DNA from 2 places in the Streptomyces sp. NPDC014676 genome. Region 2 is predicted to be linked to the other one. Evidence: predicted binding sites of a transcription regulator. Region 2 holds the regulator's gene; the other holds the start of a gene.
The links. Region 2 encodes HspR, which represses chaperone genes until heat shock. Its sites were predicted from a motif close to TTGAGNNNNNNNNNCTCAA; they were not measured.

Region 1 (4,417 bases), on a different contig from region 2:
GTGATGAAGCGCAGCTCCGTCTTGGTGTGCACGGCGATCACCGAAAGGCCCGTGGTGATCAGGACCGAGACGACGACCAGCGCACCCAGCTTGGTCTTGATCGAGAACGGGCGTACACCGCCCCAGGGCTGCCGCGCCCCGGGGCCTCTGCGTCCGGCCGGACCGCCGTTCATGGCGTCGGCGTCTCCAGGGCGTAGCCCACGCCGTGCACGGTGCGGATGCGCTCGGCGCCGATCTTCCGGCGCAGCGCCTTGATGTGGCTGTCGACCGTGCGGGTGCCGGAGGCGTCCGCCCAGTCCCACACCTCGGCCAGCAGCTGCTCACGGGAGAGCACCGCGCGGGGGGTGTTCGCCAGGCACACCAGGAGGTCGAACTCGGTGGGCGTCAGATGGACGTCCTCGCTGCGCACCCGCACCCTGCGCTGCGCGTGGTCGATCTCCAGTTCGCCCAGGCGCAGGATGCCGCTGCGCGGGGTCGTCGCCGCGAGGGCGGCCCGCTCCATGCGGCGCAGCAGGACGTGCACGCGGGCCGCCAGCTCCCGCATGGAGAAGGGCTTCGTCATGTAGTCGTCGGCGCCGACGCCCAGCCCGACCAGCATGTCGGTCTCGTCGTCCCGCGCGGTGAGCATCAGCACCGGCACCGGCCGCTGGGCCTGCACGCGCCGGCAGACCTCCAGGCCGTCGAAGCCGGGCAGCATGATGTCGAGGATCAGCAGGTCGGGCTGCCAGGCCTCCGCCGTGTCCACCGCGGACGGACCGTCGCCCGCCGTTTGCACCAGGAATCCCTCGGCGCGCAGGCGCGTCGCGATGGCGTCCACGATCGTCGCGTCGTCCTCGACCACCAGGACCCGGCGCTGGGCGCCGGGGGTGGCCGTGGCCGTGCCGTTGTGGGAGGTCTGTGTCTGCTCCATCGCCCGCCCCTGAGGTGTGCTTTTTCCGGAATCCGTGGGGTGATCCGTCGTCTGCGCATCACTGCTATTGACGCTTGAATGACCGCGTCAGGGCAGCAGCGTACGGGGATTCACCGCGGCTTTGCTATCCAGGGCGGACGCCGAGGTGCACGACGTCCGGAACGCCCCGGGCAACGGGGATCTCTTCGGTACGCACCTGCTGGAACCCGGCATTCCGCAAGGTTCCCTCGAATTCCGGAGACGGCTTCGCCGACCACACGGCGAGTACCCCGCCCGGCCTCAACACCCTTGCGCAGGCGGCCAGTCCGGCTGCCGAATAGAGCCCTTCGTTGTCCTCGGTGACGGTCCAGTCGGGCCCGTTGTCGATGTCGAGACAGAGCGCGTCGAACGTGTCCGATGTCTCATCGAGATAACGGACGAGGTCCGCGTCGACGATCTCCGTGCGCGGATCGGCGAGGGCCCGCGCGGAGAGCCCGGACAGCGGTCCCGCGCGGTGCCACTCGACGATCGCCGGCTCGCGCTCCACCACGGCGATCCGTCCCCACCGGGGCTGCCCGGCGGCGTGTGCGAGCGAGAAGCCCACCCCGAGGCCGCCGATCAGGACGTGCGGCTCCGTCACGCGCGCGTCGAGGGCGGCCAGGGCGGCGTCGACGAGCCGCCGCTCCGAACGGCCGTCGGAGGTGTCCATCAGGAAGCAGCCGTTGGCGATGATCTGCAGCAGGTCACCGTGCCTGCGCAGCACGACCTCGCCGTACGGGCCCTCGCGGCGGTCCAGGACTTCGGGGGCATCGGGAATGTCGTACGGGGTGGACATGCGTTCATCCTGGCAGCTTCGTTTTCCCGGCGTTCACGGCTTCGGCACCCGCAGGCGGTGATCGCTCAGAGCGAACGGCCTCTTGGGAACATTCGGCGGCTCACATGCATTGAGTCGGCATAGCTCAACTTGACTGCCGAAGGGGAGATCATGGCTGCTGAGTCCACACCGCTCGCCCTGCCCGTGCTGCCGCTCGACGACGAGGTCGTGCTGCCCGGGATGGTGGTTCCGCTGGACCTGAGTGATTCCGAGGTGCGCGCCGCGGTGGAGGCCGCCCAGGCCGCCGCCCGCGACGAACCGGGCAAGCCCCGGGTGCTCCTGGTGCCACGCGTCGACGGGACCTACGCCGGCACCGGTGTGCTGGGCACGGTCGAGCAGGTCGGCCGGCTGGCCGACGGCGATCCCGGCGCACTGATCCGCGGCCGGGGCCGCGTGCGCATCGGCGCCGGTACGACCGGGCCGGGCGCGGCGCTGTGGGTGGAGGGCACCCGGATCGACGAGACCGTGCCCGAGCCGCTGCCGGGACACGTGACCGAACTCGTCAAGGAGTACAAGGCGCTCGCCACCGCCTGGCTGCGCAAGCGCGGCGCCTGGCAGGTCGTCGACCGGGTCCAGGCCATCGACGACGTCTCCGCGCTCGCCGACAACTCCGGTTACTCGCCGTTCCTGACCACCGAACAGAAGACCGCCCTGCTGGAGACCACCGACCCGGTGGCCCGGCTCAAGCTCGCCACCCAGCAACTGCGCGACCACCTCGCCGAGCAGGACGTCGCCGAGACCATCGCCAAGGACGTCCAGGAGGGCGTCGACAAGCAGCAGCGCGAGTTCCTGCTGCGCCGCCAGCTCGAGGCCGTACGCAAGGAGCTGCGCGAGCTCAACGGCGAACAGGAGGGCGAGGAGTCCGACGACTACCGGGCCCGCGTCGAGGCCGCCGATCTCCCCGAGAAGGTCCGCGAGGCCGCGCTCAAGGAGGTCGACAAGCTGGAGCGCGCCTCCGACCAGTCGCCCGAGGGCTCCTGGATCCGCACCTGGCTCGACACGGTCCTGGAGATGCCGTGGAGCGAGCGCACCGAGGACGCGTACGACATCCAGGGCGCCCGCGCCGTACTGGACGCCGAGCACGCGGGCCTGCAGGACGTGAAGGAGCGGATCACCGAGTACCTGGCGGTGCGCAAGCGGCGCAACGACCGGGGGCTCGGCGTGGTCGGCGGCCGGCGCGGCGGTGCCGTACTGGCCCTGGTCGGCCCGCCCGGCGTCGGCAAGACGTCCCTCGGCGAGTCCGTCGCCCACGCGATGGGCCGCAAGTTCGTCCGCGTCGCCCTCGGCGGCGTCCGCGACGAGGCCGAGATCCGCGGCCACCGCCGTACGTACGTCGGCGCGCTGCCCGGCCGGATCGTGCGGGCGATCAAGGAAGCCGGCTCGATGAACCCGGTCGTGCTCCTCGACGAGATCGACAAGGTGGGCTCCGACTTCCGCGGCGACCCGGCCGCGGCGCTGCTCGAGGTCCTCGACCCGGCGCAGAACCACACCTTCCGGGACCACTACCTGGAGGTCGAGCTCGACCTGTCCGACGTGGTGTTCCTCGCGACGGCCAACGTCCTGGAGGCCATCCCGGAGGCCCTGCTCGACCGCATGGAGCTGGTCCGCCTCGACGGCTACACCGAGGACGAGAAGGTCGTCATCGCCCGCGACCACCTGCTCCCGCGCCAGCTCGAGCGCGCCGGACTGGACGGGGACGAGGTGACGATCGACGAGGGCGCGCTGCGCAAGCTGGCCGGCGAGTACACGCGCGAGGCGGGCGTGCGCACCCTGGAGCGGTCCGTCGCGCGGCTGCTGCGCAAGATCGCCGCCCAGCACGAACTGGGTGAGCGGAAGCTGCCCTTCACCGTGACCGACGGCGACCTGCGGGACCTGATCGGCCGTCCGCACCACGTGCCCGAGTCCGCCCAGGACCCGGCCGAGCGCCGTACCGCCGTCCCCGGTGTCGCCACCGGGCTCGCCGTGACCGGTGCCGGCGGGGACGTCCTCTACGTGGAGGCGTCCCTGGCCGACCCGGAGACGGGCGCGGCGGGGCTGACCCTGACCGGCCAGCTCGGTGACGTGATGAAGGAGTCCGCGCAGATCGCGCTGAGCTTCCTGCGCAGTCACGGCGCCGAACTGGAGCTCCCGGTGGGCGACCTGAAGGACCGGGGCGTGCACATCCACTTCCCGGCGGGCGCGGTCCCCAAGGACGGCCCGAGCGCGGGCGTCACCATGACCACCGCCCTGGCCTCGCTGCTCTCCGGCCGGCTGGTCCGCACCGACGTGGCGATGACCGGCGAGGTCTCGCTGACCGGGCGGGTGCTGCCGATCGGCGGGGTGAAGCAGAAGCTGCTCGCCGCGCACCGCGCGGGGATCACCACCGTCATCATCCCCAAGCGCAACGAGCCCGACCTGGACGACGTCCCGGCGGAGGTGCTGGACAAGCTCGACGTCCACGCCGTCACCGACGTCCGCCAGGTCCTGGAACTGGCGCTGTCGCCGGCCACCCACGGCGCGGCGCCCGAGATTCCGGTCGCGGCGTGACGGACGCGGCCGGATGAGGGAAGGCCCGGGTCCCGTGAGGGAGGCCCGGGCCTTCGCCACGCCCGGCCGCCGCCGGCGCATCCGTGGACCGCTCCCCTCGGCGTCCTGCCGCCGGCGTCGCCGACGGC
Region 2 (4,417 bases):
TCGACATCGACGCCAACGGCATCATGCACGTCACGGCGAAGGACCTCGGCACCGGCAAGGAGCAGAAGATGACCGTCACCGGCGGCTCCTCGCTGCCGAAGGACGAGGTCGACCGGATGCGCCAGGAGGCCGAGAAGTACGCGGAGGAGGACCACGCCCGCCGCGAGGCCGCCGAGTCCCGCAACCAGGGCGAGCAGCTCGTCTACCAGACCGAGAAGTTCCTCGCCGACAACGCGGACAAGGTTCCCGGTGACGTCAAGACCGAGGTCGAGACGGCCGTCGCCGAGCTGAAGGAGAAGCTCAAGGGCGACGACTCCGCCGAGATCCGCACCGCCACGGAGAAGGTCGCCGCCGTCTCCCAGAAGCTGGGCCAGGCCATGTACGCCGACGCCCAGGCCGGGCAGGCCGCCGGCGGCGCGTCCGCCGGTGCCGGTGAGGCCAGGGCCGACGACGACGTCGTCGACGCCGAGATCGTCGACGAGGACCGCAAGGACGGTGCGGCGTGACCGAGGAGACCCCGGGCTTCGACGAGCAGTCGCAGCAGCCCGACGTCCCCTCCGACGAAGCCGAGCCGAAGGCCGCCGCCCAGCCCTCCGCGGAGGAGGCGGCGGCCCCGGCCGGGGACACGGGCCAGGAAGCGGCACTGGTGGCCCAGCTGGACCAGGCGCGCACGGCGCTCAGCGAGCGCACGGCGGACCTCCAGCGCCTCCAGGCCGAGTTCCAGAACTACCGCCGCCGGGTCGAGCGCGACCGGATCGCCGTGAAGGAGATCGCCGTGGCGAACCTCCTGAGCGAGCTGCTCCCCGTGCTCGACGACGTCGGCCGCGCGCGGGAGCACGGCGAGCTGGTCGGCGGCTTCAAGTCCGTCGCGGAGTCGCTGGAGACGATCATCGCCAAGATGGGCCTCCAGCAGTTCGGCAAGGAGGGCGAGCCCTTCGACCCGACGATCCACGAGGCGCTGATGCACAGCTACGCGCCGGACGTCACCGAGACGACGTGCGTGGCGATTCTGCAGCCGGGGTACCGGATCGGCGAGCGCACCATCCGCCCCGCGCGGGTGGCCGTCGCCGAGCCGCAGCCCGGCGCGCAGACGGTCAAGTCGGACGAGGAGAGCACCGAGGCGCAGGCCGACTCGGAGAACAAGGAGAGCGGTGGCCCGGAGGAGGGCTGACGCAGGAGCTGACGCAGGGAAGGAGGGACGTCGGGGATGAGCACCAAGGACTTCATCGAGAAGGACTTCTACAAGGTCCTCGGCGTCCCCAAGGACGCCACCGAGGCCGAGATCAAGAAGGCGTACCGGAAGCTCGCCCGCGAGTTCCACCCGGACGCCAACAAGGGCAACGCCAAGGCGGAGGAGCGGTTCAAGGAGATCTCCGAGGCGAACGACGTCCTCGGCGACCCCAAGAAGCGCAAGGAGTACGACGAGGCGCGCGCGTTCTTCGGCAGCGGAGGCTTCCGCCCGGGGCCGGGCGCGGGCGGCGGCTCCTTCAACTTCGACCTGGGTGACCTCTTCGGGGGTCAGGCCGGCGGCCAGCAGGCGGGCGGCTTCGGCGGCGGCCTCGGTGACGTCTTCGGGGGCCTGTTCAACCGCGGCGGCGCGGGTACCGGTACGCGCACCCAGCCGCGGCGCGGCCAGGACATCGAGTCCGAGGTGACGCTCAGCTTCACCGAGGCGATCGAGGGCGCGACCGTCCCGTTGCGGATGTCGTCGCAGGCGCCCTGCAAGGCGTGTTCGGGCACCGGTGACAAGAACGGCACACCGCGCGTGTGCCCGACCTGCGTCGGCACCGGCCAGGTGGCGCGGGGCTCCGGCGGCGGTTTCTCGCTCACCGACCCGTGCCCCGACTGCAAGGGCCGCGGTCTGATCGCGGAGGAGCCCTGCGAGATCTGCAAGGGCAGCGGCCGGGCCAAGTCCTCGCGGACCATGCAGGTGCGCATCCCCGCGGGCGTCAGCGACGGCCAGCGGATCCGGCTGCGCGGCAAGGGCGCGCCGGGCGAGCGCGGCGGCCCCGCCGGCGATCTGTACGTCGTCGTGCACGTCGGCGCGCACCCGGTGTTCGGCCGCAAGGGCGACAACCTCACCGTCACGGTCCCGGTGACGTATCCCGAGGCCGCCCTCGGGGGCGAGGTCCGGGTCCCGACGCTGGGCGGTCCGCCGGTCACGCTGAAGCTGCCGCCGGGCACGCCCAACGGGCGCACCATGCGGGCGCGGGGCAAGGGCGCGGTCCGCAAGGACGGCACCCGCGGCGATCTGCTGGTCACCGTGGAGGTGAGTGTTCCCAAGGACGTGTCGGGGAAGGCTCGTGACGCGCTGGAGGCGTATCGCGAGGCGACCGCGGACGACGATCCGCGGGCGGAGCTGTTCCAGGCCGCGAAGGGAGCTTGATTTCAGATGGACGGCCGTCGACGCAATCCGTATGAACTGACCCAGGACACCCCGGTCTACGTCATTTCGGTGGCGGCCCAGCTTTCCGGCCTGCACCCGCAGACGCTGCGGCAGTACGACCGGCTGGGTCTCGTGTCGCCGGACCGCACGGCCGGCCGGGGCCGCCGTTACTCGGCCCGTGACATCGAACTGCTCCGTCAGGTGCAGCAGCTGTCGCAGGACGAGGGCATCAACCTGGCCGGAATCAAGCGCATCATCGAACTGGAGAACCAGGTCGCCGCCCTCCAGGCCCGCGCGGCCGAACTGGAGAACGCCCTGGACGGGGCGGCCGCGGCGATGCGTCAGCGCGAGGCCGCGGTGCACGCCTCGTACCGCCGTGACCTGGTGCCCTACCAGGAGGTGCAGCAGACCAGCGCGCTGGTGGTGTGGCGGCCCAAGCGGCAGCAGCCGGACTGAGGCGCCGGCCCGGAGCGCCGCGGGAGGCCCGGAGGTTCACCGAACCTCCGGGCCTCCCGGCTTAAGCACAGGTGCGTGTGTGACTATCGTATGGCTGCGTGTCCAGATGATTCCCGCCGGACGTCCGCAGGTCTCTCACGAGTTCGGCGCACCGTGCCGTGTTTATTTCGTTAAGTGGCCGACCTTGACTCCGGCGGGGGCTGAAGCGTTGGCTTTTCAGTCACATGGGCCGCAAAGCTGAGCCCACGTCCGAAACGCACCTGAAGTGAGCCCTCGCATGCGTCGTATCGCCATATCCGTGGCCGCCACCGCCATGTCCGTCACGCTCGTCGGATGCGGCGTGCTCAACGCGACGGGGAGCAGCGACGACGCGAGCCCGACCAAGGGCGAGGACATCACCGTCGGACTGCTGCTCCCGGAGAAGGCCAACACCCGGTACGAGCAGTTCGACTACCCCATCTTCAAGACGAAGGTGGAGTCGCTCACCAACAAGAAGGGCAAGGTCGAGTACGCCAACGCCGAGGCGGACGCCGGCAAGCAGGCCGAGCAGATGCAGCAGATGATCGACGACAAGGTCGACGTCATCGTGCTGGACGCGGTCGACTCGCACGCCATCGCCGACAGCGTGCAGAAGGCCGACGACGCGGGCATCCCCGTCATCGCCTACGACCGGCTCGCCGAGGGCCCGATCGACGCGTACATCTCCTTCGACAACGAGCTGGTCGGCGAGGTGCAGGGCCGTTCCCTGCTGGAGTCGCTCGGGGAACCCGGCATCACCGACAAGATCGTGATGATGAACGGCTCGTCGACCGACCCCAACGCCAAGCAGTTCAAGGCGGGTGCGCTCTCCGAGCTCAAGGGCAAGGTGACGATCGCCAAGTCCTACGACACCAAGGACTGGAAGCCGGAGAACGCCCAGGCCAACATGGCCGAGGCGATCGACGCGATCGGCGCGGGCGACATCGAGGCGGTCTACTCCGCCAACGACGGCATGGCGGGCGGCATCGTCAAGGCGCTCAAGGCCGCCGGCGTGACCGAGCTGCCCCCGATCACCGGCCAGGACGCCGAACTCGCGGCGGTGCAGCGCATCCTCGCCGACGAGCAGTACATGAGCGTGTACAAGTCCTACCCGGACGAGGCCGAGAACGCCGCCGAGATGGCCGTGGCGAAGGTCCAGGGCAAGGACATCCAGTTCGACGCGCTGACCCGCGAGCGGGTGGACAGCCCCACCGTCAAGGACATCCCGGCGCAGCTCGTGCCCGTGGTCGCGCTGACCAAGGACAACATCGAGGACACCGTGGTCGCCGACGGGATCTACGACGTCTCGGACATCTGCACCGCGGAGTTCGCGGCGGCCTGCGAGGCGATCAAGCTGAAGTAGCCGCCCCTCCCGTCGATATCCGGCCACCCACCGGCCCTCCGGCCGGTGCCGGACCTCGGGTCCGGCGCCGGGATCAGGCCGGGCTCGCGGGCCCTGGCACCGTGCCTCGTCGTGTTGTCGTCGGTTGCCAGGGCTCCGCCCTGGCGCCCTCCTCCGCCTTGCGACGCACGGCACCAGACCCCGCTCCCTGATCC

Region 1: lon (endopeptidase La) is a predicted target of HspR. The motif match lies at 1,834-1,852, and genes of this name have one in related genera.

Annotation. Positions count from the first base shown of each region.
Region 1 covers NZ_JBIBZI010000002.1:132,376-136,792, reverse strand. The annotation lists gene ACF1DX_RS04980 (ATP-binding protein) at 1-173, opposite strand, end outside; gene ACF1DX_RS04975 (response regulator transcription factor) at 170-910, opposite strand; gene ACF1DX_RS04970 (spermidine synthase) at 1,035-1,724, opposite strand; gene lon (endopeptidase La) at 1,875-4,289, shown strand.
Region 2 covers NZ_JBIBZI010000004.1:280,750-285,166, forward strand. The annotation lists gene dnaK (molecular chaperone DnaK) at 1-506, shown strand, start outside; gene grpE (nucleotide exchange factor GrpE) at 503-1,171, shown strand; gene dnaJ (molecular chaperone DnaJ) at 1,208-2,386, shown strand; gene ACF1DX_RS13925 (heat shock protein transcriptional repressor HspR) at 2,393-2,842, shown strand; gene ACF1DX_RS13930 (sugar ABC transporter substrate-binding protein) at 3,108-4,223, shown strand.